DNA from 2 places in the Streptomyces sp. NPDC050560 genome. Region 2 is predicted to be linked to the other one. Evidence: riboswitches for the same ligand, from Rfam matches in the RefSeq annotation. Region 2 holds a riboswitch; the other holds the start of a gene.
The links. Region 2 has a riboswitch for fluoride ahead of ACIBIW_RS27060 (NUDIX hydrolase). Riboswitches for the same ligand answer to the same signal wherever they lie in the genome.
Positions count from the first base shown of each region.

Region 1: another riboswitch for fluoride. It lies ahead of eno (phosphopyruvate hydratase); the one in region 2 lies ahead of ACIBIW_RS27060 (NUDIX hydrolase).

Region 1 is NZ_JBITGT010000009.1:197,806-203,768, reverse strand. Features, by position in the region: gene eno (phosphopyruvate hydratase) at 521-1,792, opposite strand; fluoride riboswitch at 1,955-2,021, opposite strand; gene ACIBIW_RS22170 (PP2C family protein-serine/threonine phosphatase) at 2,275-3,507, shown strand; gene ACIBIW_RS22165 (ABC transporter ATP-binding protein) at 3,574-4,389, opposite strand; gene ACIBIW_RS22160 (ABC transporter substrate-binding protein) at 4,386-5,405, opposite strand; gene ACIBIW_RS22155 (ABC transporter permease) at 5,425-5,963, opposite strand, start outside.
Region 2 is NZ_JBITGT010000012.1:178,843-184,805, forward strand. Features, by position in the region: gene ACIBIW_RS27045 (mandelate racemase/muconate lactonizing enzyme family protein) at 1-880, shown strand, start outside; gene ACIBIW_RS27050 (adenylosuccinate lyase family protein) at 877-2,325, shown strand; gene ACIBIW_RS27055 (DUF2180 family protein) at 2,364-2,579, opposite strand; gene ACIBIW_RS27060 (NUDIX hydrolase) at 3,112-3,588, opposite strand; fluoride riboswitch at 3,624-3,687, opposite strand; gene ACIBIW_RS27065 (DUF6308 family protein) at 3,837-4,529, shown strand; gene ACIBIW_RS27070 (hypothetical protein) at 4,502-5,963, opposite strand, start outside.

The sequences.
Region 1 (5,963 bases), on a different contig from region 2:
ATGAGGGTGGTTCCGGCGCTGATGAGGGTGGCTGCTGCTGCGATCTGGGCGGCGGTCATGAGGGGGGGCATCAGGAGGATGATCACGAGTACGACGGCTGCCGAGCCGGCACGCCGTGGCGGTGTGCCGGGGTGTATGGGATCGTGGAATTGGAGCGACACGCTGTGTCCTTCCTTCAGCCCCTTGTGCCGCCTGGTGTCCAGCCATCCGCGGCGCAAGGGGCTTTGTCGTAGGGCAAGTTCAGCTTTCGAAGAGCCATCGTGGACCCGAGTGCCGCACCAGGCAAACCCACGAACCCTGCCTTACGCCGAATGGTGGGGCCTCTCCCCGGGCACGTGGAAAACCACTCCTGGAACGGGACAGGGGCCGGGGGAACGGAACCCCCGGGGGCAGGAGCGTGGGCCCCTGATATGGGCCCCGACACGGCCGTCGGCGGCGCCCTTACTTCTTTTCGAGTGCGGCCGACAGTATTGAGGCCAACGGCCGGTAGGCCAGCGGCCGACCCGTCTGCCGCCATCGTTCAGCGGTCGGGAGCGGCGAAAGGGAGTTGGGGGTTCTGGTGCGCGAGTTCGAGGAGCCTGTTGTACTTGGCGACCCGTTCCCCGCGTGCGGGGGCGCCGGACTTGAGCTGGCCGCAGCCGGTTCCGGTGGCGAGGTCGGCGATGAAGGAGTCCTCCGTCTCGCCGGACCGGTGCGACACCATCTGGGTGTATCCGGCGTCGCGGCAGACCGCCATGGCCTCAAGCGCGGCGGTGACGGTGCCGATCTGGTTGACCTTGATCAGGGCGGAGTTGGCGACCCGGTGGGCGACGGCGCGTTCGATGATCGCGGGATTGGTGACGAAGATGTCGTCCCCCATGAGCTGGACCCGGTCGCCGAGGCGGGCGGTGAGGCGCGCCCAGCCGTCCCAGTCGTCCTCCGCGAGACCGTCCTCGATGCTCCATACGGGGAAGCGGTCGACGATCTCCTCGTAGCGGTCGATGAGTTGTTCCGACGTCAGTTCGTCGCCCGCCACGGTGTAGCGGCCCTCCGTGTGGAACTCGCTCGCGGCGGGGTCGAGGGCGAGGGCGACGCCCGTGGGGCCCGGGGTGTGGCCGGCCTCCTCGATGGCGTCGACCAGCAGGGTGAGGACGTCCTCGGGCCGGGAGAGCGACGGTGCGAAGCCGCCCTCGTCGCCGAGTCCCGTGGTGTGGCCCCCGGAGATGAGGCGGGCCTTGACGCGCGCGTAGATCTCGGCACCGGCCCGGATGGCCTCGGGGAGCCCCGGGGCGCCGAGCGGGGCGAGCATGAACTCCTGGAAGTCGAGGTCGCCCGCGGCGTGCACACCGCCGTTGACCACGTTGAAGTGCGGTACGGGGAGCCTGGGCGCGGTCCCGGCGATATCGGCGAGCGACCGCCACAGGGGTGTGCCCGCCGACGCCGCCTCCGCGCGGGCTGCGGCCAGGGAGACGCCGGTGACCGCGTTGGCCCCGAGGTGTGAGGTGGTGTCGGTGCCGTCGAGTTCGAGCAGGGCGGCGTCGACCTCGGCGGCCGAGGCGAAGCGGCGTCCGCGCAGCGCTTCGGCGATGTCGGTGTTGACCCTGGCGACGGCCCGCAGCACGCCCTGGCCCGCGTAGCGGCCCTGGTCGCCGTCGCGCAGTTCGACGGCCTCACGGCTGCCGGTGGAGGCTCCGGACGGCACACCCGCCCGGATACGGGCGCCGTCGGCTGTCGTCAGGGTGAGGGCGAGGGTGGGGCGGGCGCGGGAGTCCAGGATCTCGATGGCGTGCAGGTCCGCGATGTGTACCGGCATGGCTGTCCTCCAGAGGACGGGGGTGGCCCGCGCGGGGGAGGGGGTGAGGTGTGTCCTTCGCGAGGGAGGGGGCGCCGCGGCAAAGCCCCCGGCATCCCCGACCTTGCGCTCGTCGACATCGGTCGGCGGGTCCATCGTGGCCTCCTACGGACAGGTACGTATCTGTCGGTAGAGGCCATCAGCGGGGTCGCACCCGCGGTCAACGGCGAGCCTCATCGCCGTCCCACTTGAACCCCCGACTACCCCGCGACGCGCGTCCCATGCGCCCGGAGTGCTGCCTCCACCGGTGGACACCCACGGGCGAGGGGGCAGCGCCGCGGCCCGGGTGACGGCCTCAGGCGCGGCGCAATCCCGCACACGCCCCTCCGCAAAGGCGCCGCGAATGGGTGGATACCGCCATATATTTGTCCCGTGCGACGAGAACCCCGCGGACACCAGACGCCCGTATCCGATGCCACGGCCATGTCGCGGAGGGGTGCGAGGTGACCTCAGGACCGGCCGCGGACGACGGGACCGAGCTGGCGCGCGCCCACGACCGGCTGGCGCTCCTCTCCGACATCAGCGCCGCCCTCGCCAGCATCCTCGACGTCGACGAGACACTGCGCCGCCTGGCGCGACTCGTCGTACCGCACTTCGCCTCGTCCTGCGCGGTGGACCTGCTGGAGGGGGACCGGGTACGCCGCGTCACGGTCGCCCCCGCGCGCGACCCCCGGCGCAGGGAACCGGCCGCGTCGGCCCTCCCGGCCTGGTCGAACGACTCCGTGGAGCCGCTGGCGCGGGTCCTGCGCGGCGCCGGTCCCCTCGGCTCCGCCGGACACGGCCCCTCCGAAGGGCCCACCCTCGTGGTGCCCCTCCAGGCCCGCCGCGAGGTGCGGGGCGCGCTCACCCTGGTACGGGACCCTGACGGGCGCCCCTTCGACGAGCAGGACCGCTCGCTGGCGGCGGACATCGGCCACCGGGCGGGGCTCGCCGTGGAGAACGCCCACCTCTACGACCTCCAGCAGCACACCGCAGAGCAGTTCCAGCGCTCCCTGCTGCCGGAGCTGGGCGACGTACGCCATCTGCGCCTTGAGGCGCGCTACGTACCGGCGCGCACGGGGGTCGAGGTGGGCGGCGACTGGTACGACGCGTTCCGGCTGGTCGACGGGTCGACCGTGCTGGCGGTCGGCGACGTCGTGGGCCACGACCTGAAGGCGGCGGTGCGTATGGCGCAGATGAGGAACATGCTGCGCGCCCTCGCCTTCGACAGCGGTGACTCACCGGCGGGTGTGATGCGGCGCCTCGACGCGGTCATGCAGGGGCTCAGCTCGACGGAGCTGGTCACCGCGGTGATCGTTCGCGTGCACACACCGTCCCGTGGGCCGTGGCTCGCCCAGTGGACCAACGCGGGACACCCCGCGCCCGTCCTGGTGACCCCGCAGGGCCGGGCACACCTGCTCGAAGAGGCGCTGTCCCCCGTCCTCGGGGTGGACCCGGATCTGCGGAGGGCCGACGCCGTGACGGTGCTGCCGCCGGGCGCCACCCTGCTGCTCTACACCGACGGGCTCGTCGAGCGTCCCGGCGAGGACATCAAGTGGGGGCTCACCCGGCTGCGCCAGCACGCCGCCCGGCTCTGCCGCGAGCCCCCCGGAGCGTTCTGCGACGGGCTGCTCAGTGCCCTCGCCGGGCGGCGCCAGGACGATGTGGCGCTGCTCGCGCTGCGGGTACCGGTGTGAGACGGACGGCGACCGCGGGGAGGTCGCCGCGTCGGGAGTGCCGGTCACGGCCGGTCGGAACACGGCCTACCGGGTCGGGTCGAACTCCTCGGCGAGCGAGCGTGAGATGCGCTGCCGCAGTTCGCGGAAGGGGGCGGAGAAGCGTACGTCGTCGAAGGAGCGGGGGCGTGGGATGTCCACCCGGTACTCCTCCTTGACGCGTCCCGGGCCCGCCGTCATCACCGCGACCCGGTCGGCGAGGGTGATCGCCTCGTCCACGTCGTGAGTGACGAACACCACCGTCTTGCCGACCTTCTCCCACAGCGCCAGAAAGTCCGCGCTGATCCTGGCCCTGGTCTGGGCGTCGAGCGGCCCGAACGGCTCGTCCATGAGGAACACGTCGGGGTCGGCCGCCAGGATGCGTGCCAGCGCGACCCGCTTGCGCATCCCGCCGGACAGCCGCCGCGGGTAGTAGTGCCCGAAGTCGTCGAGACCGACGGCGGAGATCAAGTCGCGTACCCGCTCGCGCTGTTCGGCCGCCGGCACTCCGGCGATCGCCAGGGGGAAGCGGATGTTGTCGGCGACGGTGCGCCAGGGCAGCAGGGCGTCGTTCTGGAAGAGCAGGCCGACGCGTTCCGGGGCCTCAGGCGCGGGGCGCCCGTCGAGGCGGACGGTGCCACCGGTCGCGGTGACGAGCCCCGCGATGATCTTCAGCAGGGTCGACTTGCCGCAGCCGCTCGGCCCCACGAGGGCCAGGAACTCGCCCTCCGCCACGTCGAGATCCAGGTCGCGCAGGGCCAGGGTGCGCCGCCCCTCGGAGCGGTAGCCGAGCCGCAGGCCGCGCAGGGAGAGTTTGGGCGGCGGTGTGCCGGTGCCCGGCCCGCCCGTGGCCGCCGCGCTCACTCCTTCCCCACCAGGGTGAAGTCGAAGGCGTCGTCGAAGCCGGGGACCTGGTCCTTCTTGATGCGTCCCGTCTGGACGAGCACGTCCATGGTGTTCCGGTAGACAGCGCCGTCGATCCGCAGCCCCGCCGGGGTGTTCGTGATGGCCTCCCGGGTCGCCTCGTCGAGCACCTCGTCGCTCACCGCGAACTTCTCCTTGGCGAGCGCCTTGATCGCGAAGGACCGGTTCTGCCGCGACTTCTGCTCGGCGGTGGTCAGCCCCTTGAGGTATCCGGTCATGAGGGAGCGGTTCTTCTTCACCCAGTCGGTGTTGGCGAGCGTCACCAGGGACACGTAGTCGAAATCGGGCTTCCAAATGGACCGGTAGTCGCCGGACGTGACCAGTTGTGTCAACTGGGGGTCGCCGACCATCCCGGCCTGCGCCCCCTTGCCGATCGCGGCGGTCATACTCGCGCCCGTACCGCCGTTGATCACCTTCAGGCCCTTGTACGGGATGCCCGCGTCGTCGGCCGCTTTGATCAGTTCGGTGTCCGAGAGGCTGCCCACGGAGGTGACGGCGACGGTCTTGCCGCGCAGGTCCCGCACGCTGTGGACGCCGGAGTCCGCGTCGGTGACGAGCGAGTACGGCACGCGCCTGCTCAGGGCCGCGTAGGCGCGGATCGGCAGGCCCTTGGTCCGCGCCGACACGACGTGTTCCGGCGAGCCGACGAACACGTCGATACTGCCGCCGATGAGGGCCTGCAACGCCTCGGCGCCGCCGTCGAAGCAGATCTTCCTGACCTCGACCCCGGCGGGGAAGGTGTCGGCGTCCGTGGCGACGGTCGAGGGGTTGATGCCGCCGCAGACGTTGCCCACCCGTACGGTGCCGTCCGGGTCCGAGGCGTCGGAGGAGGCGGACGAGGAGCAGGCGCTCAGCACGGTCAGGGCGGCGAGGGCGACGGCGGCGGTGGGCGCGGGGGACCGTCGGCGCCCGGCCGGGCGGACGGTTCGCGGGGCCCGGTCTTCACGGTGGTACATGGGAGTCCTCATTCCGGGTTCAGCGGTAGCGCAGCAGGCGCCGCTCGACCAGCCCGACGAGCAGGTCGAAGACCATGGCGATGACGGTGATGACGGCGAGGCCCGCGAACACACCGGTGATGTCCAGCAGGTTCGACGAGGTCTTGATGTAGTAGCCGAGCCCGACGCTCGATCCGATGATCTCCGCGATCACCGCGCCGATCAGCGCGAGCCCGATGGCGAGGCGCAGCCCGGTCAGCAGCCAGGAGACCAGCGCGGGGAAGACCACCCAGCGCAGCGTCCGCCGGCGGCCCGCCCGGTGGACGCGGGCCATGTCGAGCAGGTCGGGGTCGATGCTCCTGATGCCCTCGTGGACGTTGTAGAAGATCACGAACACCACCATGGTGATGATCATCGTGATCTTGGAGGCGAGGCCGATCCCGAACCAGACGATGAACAGCGGCGCGAGGGCCACCCGCGGCAGGCTGTAGAGGGCCATGACGTACGGGTGGAACCAGCGGCCGACGATCCCCGAGTAGACGATCGCGAGCCCCAGCGCCACCCCGAGGACGGTCCCGG
Region 2 (5,963 bases):
TCACGTACCGCACAAACTCGGTCCGATGGGTGCCCAGCTCAATGCCATGGCCGGCATCGACATCGCGCTGTGGGACATCGCGGCCCAGCGCGCGGGCGTCCCGCTCTACGTGCTCCTCGGCGGCAGCGTCCGGGACCGGGTCGAGGTCTACGCCAGCTCGATGAGCCGCGACATGGAGCCCGTCGACGAGGCGCGCCGCGCGGCCCGGCTGCGGGAACAGGGGTACGGCTGGTACAAGATGCACTCCGCCACCCGGTGGATGTACGACCGGGGCCAGGACCGTACCGTCGAGACGGTGCGCGAGGTCCGCGCCGCCTGCGGCGACGACTTCCAGATCATGGTCGATGTGAACAACGCCTACCTTCCGCACACGGCGGTGCGCATCGCCCGGCAGCTTGAGGACCACGGGGTGTTCCACTTCGAGGAGCCGATCGCCGAACACGACCTGGACGGCTATGCGCGGCTGGTCTCGAAGGTGGACATCGCGGTCGCCGCGGGGGAGCAGCGCTACACACGCTGGCAGTTCCTCGATCTCATCCAGCACGGGCACGTCGACATCGTCCAGCCCGACGTGGTGAAGTGCGGCGGCGTCACCGAGTTCCGCAAGATCGCCGCGGTGGCGGGCGCGTTCAACCGCCCGGTCACGGTGCACAACACCCAGCCGGTGATCGGGACCATGGCGCATCTGCATCTGTGGCTGAGCACCCAGGGCTGCCTCTATCCGCAGGAGTACAACATCGAGCGCCACGCGCTGCGCGACGACTGGCCGCTCGCCGCAGCGGGCCCGGTGGTCGAGAACGGGTTCCTGCTCCCGCCGACCAGGCCGGGTCTCGGCGTCGAACTGGACGAGGACGTGCTCGCCAAGATCCGTACGACGTGACCGTGCCCGCCGACGGCCGCGGCACCGACGGCCCCCGTTCCGACGGCTTCGGTGGCGACGGGCTCGGCGACGAGGTGCGGCGGCTCTACGCGCGGCCGGCGCGCTGGCAGTCCTGGCTCGACATGGAGGCGGTGCTCGCGCGGGCCCAGGGCGAGCTGGGCCTCGTGCCGCAGGACGCGGTGGCCGCGATCGCCGCGGCCGCCGACGTGCGCCGCCTCGACGCGGAGCGGATCGAGCGCGACACGGTCCGCACCGGGCACGCCCTGGTGCCGGTGGTCTGGGAGCTGGCGCGGGTCGCGGGGCCCGACGCCGGGGGCTGGGTGCACTGGGGTGCGACCAGCCAGAACATCATGCAGACCGCCGACCTGGTCGTGCTCCGCCGGGTGCACGGCATCGTGCTGCGGCTGACCGGACGGGCACTCGCGGCAACGGCGGGTCTCGCCGAGCGCGGCGCCGACATGCCGATGGCGGGCAGGACCCACGGCCAGCACGCGGTGCCGCTGACCTTCGGGGTGAAGGCGGCGGCCTGGGCGGACGAGCTGATCCGGCACACCGAGCGGCTGCGGGCCGCGGAGCCGCGGGTCTTCACCGTGCTGTTCGGCGGCGCGGTCGGCACCTACGCGGGTCTCGGGGAGCAGGGGCGGCGGGTGCAGGAGGTGATCGCCCGCCGGTTGCGGATGACCTCGATGCCGGTCGCCTCCCGGAGCATCGCCGACCACCTCGTCGAGTACGTCACCCTGCTCGGCCTGCTGGCCGGAACCGTGGGAAAGGTCGCCGACGAGATCGCGACGCTGATGGGCACGGAGTACGGCGAGGCGGCCGAGCCCTTCGGGTCCGGAAGTATCGGCAGCTCGACCATGCCGCAGAAGCGCAATCCGCACCTGTGCCAGGACGTCTCGGCCGCCGCCGCGGTCGTGCGCTCCTGTGTCGCTCCGGCGCTGGAGTCGATGAACATGCGTCACGAGTCCGACCGGGGCCGCAGCCTCGTCCTGATCGCGACGGTGGAGCGCGCGGCCATCGCGTCCTGCGACATGCTGCGCGGGCTGGTCAGGCTGACCGAGGGCACGGTCTTGTTCCCCGAACGGATGCGCGCCAACCTCGGCCTGACGGGCGGTCTGATCATGGCGGAGGCGGTGATGATGCGCATCGCGACGGCGGTGGGGCGGCAGCGGGCGCACGAGATCGTCCACGAGGCGACGCTCGCCACGGGCGCGGGCCGGGGCCTGTTCGACGTGTTGAGCGCCGATCCACGGGTGGCCGCGCTGGTGTCGCAGGCCGACCTCGCCCGCATGCTCGACCCGGCGACGTACCTCGGGTTCAGCAGCACGCTCGCACACGAGACCGCGGCGCGGGCCAGGGAGGCGGTGCGGGCCTTGCGTGCCGCCGGTGACGGGGCGGGGCCAGGCCCGGAAGGGCCCACACCGGCGGACCCGTTCCTGAGCTGACGCGAACGGGTCGCGTCCCCGGCATCGGTCGTCCGTCTCTATCCGCGGCTGTGCTCCGCGGTGGCGCAAATGTTGCAGAGGATGCGGCGCGCCGCGTGCGGCTGGGTGGCCAGGCCCGTTCCGTTGTTGTGGTGGAGGATCTGGGACACGGCCTCGGCGTGCGTCTGGCAGAGGCCGATGCTGCAAATGTTGCAGCTCGCCACCGCGGGGGTGGACGTGGGGGTGGCGAGGGTCTGGCACTCGTAGCAGTTCATGATCCGCCTTTACCGCGTCGGGGGGTGGGTGCTGTCGGGGGTGCTTCGGTCCTGAGGAGCCATCAGCCCGTGGGCGGGCGGTTCGATCGGGGTGCTCGGGCGGGGTCCGTCGCCGTTCGACGAGGGGGAGTGGCGGTGCGGCCGCCGGGAGTGTCACGGGGCGCGGGGCACCGACGTGGAACGGGGCGTCGGGGCCGGGTCCTGACGACGGTCTCTCACGCCTCCGTGGGCGGTGCCGTCGGGCATGGGCGTCTCCTACTCGCTTGGCACCAGTGCTGGTGCGCCGTCGCAAGTAGGGACCGTTGGCGGCCGGTGAGCCGCGGTTCGGGTACGGCGGGCCCCACCGCCGCTCGGCGCCCGGGGGCACCGATGTGCTCAGGGTACTGCGAGATGCGGTTCGTGTCGCTCCGGTGGGAGCGGGTGGCAGGCGGCGGGCCCGGGCCTTCGGCGGGGGGCCCGGCGCGCCCTTCCCCGCGCGCCAGACGTCCCCCGGCCTCCGGCTTCCGGGCCCGGCGTGCCGCGTTCCGGCAGGTCAGGGGAGGGAGTACAGACCGGCTCCCGGGGAGGGGGCCTGCCCGTTCAGCTCGCGTTCGTGCACATGGCGCAGGTCGTGGAGCCGGCCCTGGATCGGCGGCCGCAGGGGCAGCCCGTCGAGCGACGCCATGGGGACGAACCGGGGCCGGTGCGCGCGCTCCAGCGGCTGGGGGGTGCCCGGCACACCGCCGGTGGGGTAGAGGACGATCTCCACGATGTGGCGCCCGTTCGGACGGTCGTGGATGTCGAGGACGAGCGCGCAGTGCAGCGCCCCGGCCTCAAGACCGGTCTCCTCGCGCAGCTCCCGTCGCGCACATGCGATCAGCCCTTCGTCCGTGCGGACGTGCCCGCCGGGAAGTTTCCACACGGGCCGGCCGTCCTCCTCGCTTTGCAGCAGCAACAGCGAGGAGTCCCGGAAGACCGCCACCGAGCAGCGGGTCTCGGCGGGGTCGCGGTGAGTGATGCGGTCTGACATGGGACACCTCTGCGATTCCGGCCCACGGCCTTATGGACTTCGCAGAGACCGTCAGCGGAGAAATCCGCGGTTGTGGCGGGCCTCATCACCGTCGCCCTCCCATTCTCGCTCTCCCGCGCAGGCACGGGCAACAATGCGCGGAAAGGAACGGGGGTAATCCCTGCCGTGGGGGATCGAGGGGGCGCGGGTCCGTATCCTGTCGTCCCGACTCGTGAGAGTGGCAGGTTGGGGAATCGGGGGTCTCTCGCATGATCGAGCTGAAAATCCCGGAGATTTACTGGGACGACAAGAAGGCCGCGTGCCTGTTGCACGAGTACTTCGCAGAAAAGCGCTCGAAGGGGGACCTCTACTACTCGGGCGCGTGCTTCGAGCGCCTGGGTGGCGGCGGGGACGCCGCGCACGTCGCGAACCGCTTCGACGCCGACGACCTGATCGCCCTCACCCTGCTCAGCGTGGGCCTGGAGCCGCACGGAGCGCTCAACTGCCTGACGGACCCCGGCGGACACTGGACGCGCCTGCTGTCACTCATCCCGCGTGACGCCCGTCTGGAAGATCCCGCGAGCGATGCGCTCGTGGCGAAGGACGGACCCGCCTGGGAGCTGTGGGAGCGGCTGGCCGACGGCAGGCGGTACCCCGGGAAGCCCGACGGCGGAGGCCCGATCGTCGCCGGGAAACTGCTGGCCCGCAAGCGTCCCCACCTCATCCCCGTCTACGACATCCGTATCAAGCGACTCTTCGGACGGCCGAGGGTGGACCACTCGTACTGGGCCGCACTGGCCGCTGCCCTGCGGGCGGACAACGGAGCCCTCCGCGACCAGTTGGTCCGTCTCCGCGACCGGTCGGGCATCGGCGACGACATCGGCGTCCTGCGGGTGTTCGACGTCATCGCCTGGATGTACCAGGGCCGACCGGATCAGGCGACGTCCCGGCCGAAGCGGTAGGTGAGGCACCGTTCCAACAGGCCCAGGGCCGCCCGCAGTTCCGGGTCCCCGATGCTGCGCAGCAGTTGCCGTACCTCGTGGAGGTCGGGCGGGGACATCCGTGGCAGCGGGCGTTCCAACAGGGCGCGGGCGGACGCGAGATGGGGGCCGTGGAGTTCCAGGACCTGGTGGACCGGACCGTGGGGTGTCGCCGCCGCCAGGTCCCCGTGTGCGGACAGCGCCACCGGGTGCCTGAGCGCGTCCGTGGGGGCCGCAAGCAGGGGAGGCGCGTCCTCGTCGGTGCCGCCCCCGCCCGGGCCACCGGCAAGGCTCAGCGCGAAGTCGAGCACGGGCGGGTGCCGCCGCCAGAAGTCCCAGGGCCATCTCTCCAGCGCCTGGCCCTCGTGGCGTTCGACGCACCGGGGGCGCCCGTCGAGGTCCCATATCTCGGTGCGGGGGAAGGCGCGCGGCGCCATGCGGCGGCGGACGGCGACCCGCGTGGGGGAGAGGAGGGCCACCACGGGATACGACTCCCCTTCGGCGGCGCCCCGTTCCAACCGGGCACCGGCCACCGGCCGCCCGTCCTCGTCGGCCACGGCGAGCCTGTCCCCGCCGACGACCGCGACGAGCCCCCGGCCGGGGAGCGTGGCGAAGGCGCCGGCCAGGGTGTCCGTGCCGTCGAACGGGCGGCCGTCACCGTCGACGAGGGGCCGGGGCGCGAGCCGCAGCCGTGCCGCGCCCGGGTCGGCGAAGACCAGCACACCGTCCTGGTCCAGTCCGACCGCGCCGCCGCTCGCCGAGCGCCGCAGCGTCGAGAGGTGCCGCCCATGGACGGCGCGCGCATGCGAGGGGGCCGCCCACACGATCTCGTCGTACGTCCCCCGGCGCGAGTGGTGGCCGATGTGCAGCAGCACATCGTCGGCGAGGTGGATCAGGCCCCGCACATGCACGCCGTCGCGCAGCCGCCTGGTGAGGAGCCTTCGCCGGTCGCCCGACGCCAGGTCGAAGCGGTGCACCTCGACGAGCGAGTCGAGCCGTAGGGGGCGGATCGTCGACGCCACCACGGCGAGCCGTGCCGCGTCGGGCGAGAACGCCGCCCCGCCCAGCCCGACACCGCCCCCGGGAGCCCACAGCCGGGTGACCGGCCGCTGCGGAGCCCGCGCCACCGCGGCGGCGATACGGTCAGGTGCCGCGGCGGCCAGCAGGCCGAGCACCCCGCGGTCACCTCCCGTACGGTGCTCGGGCGGCAGCAGCGCCGCCACCGCCACGGCGTGTCGCAGGGGCAGGCCGAGCGCGAGCCGCCGCAGCTCGTCCCCGCTGCCCCGCCCGGCCAACCGCCGCGCCAGGCACAGTACTTCCGCTGCCGACAGGGCCGCGACGCCCTCGTGCGTGTCGCCGGTGACGAGGGCACGCAGGGCCGCGGGGTCGCCCGCCGCCACCAGCGCCGTACGCAGT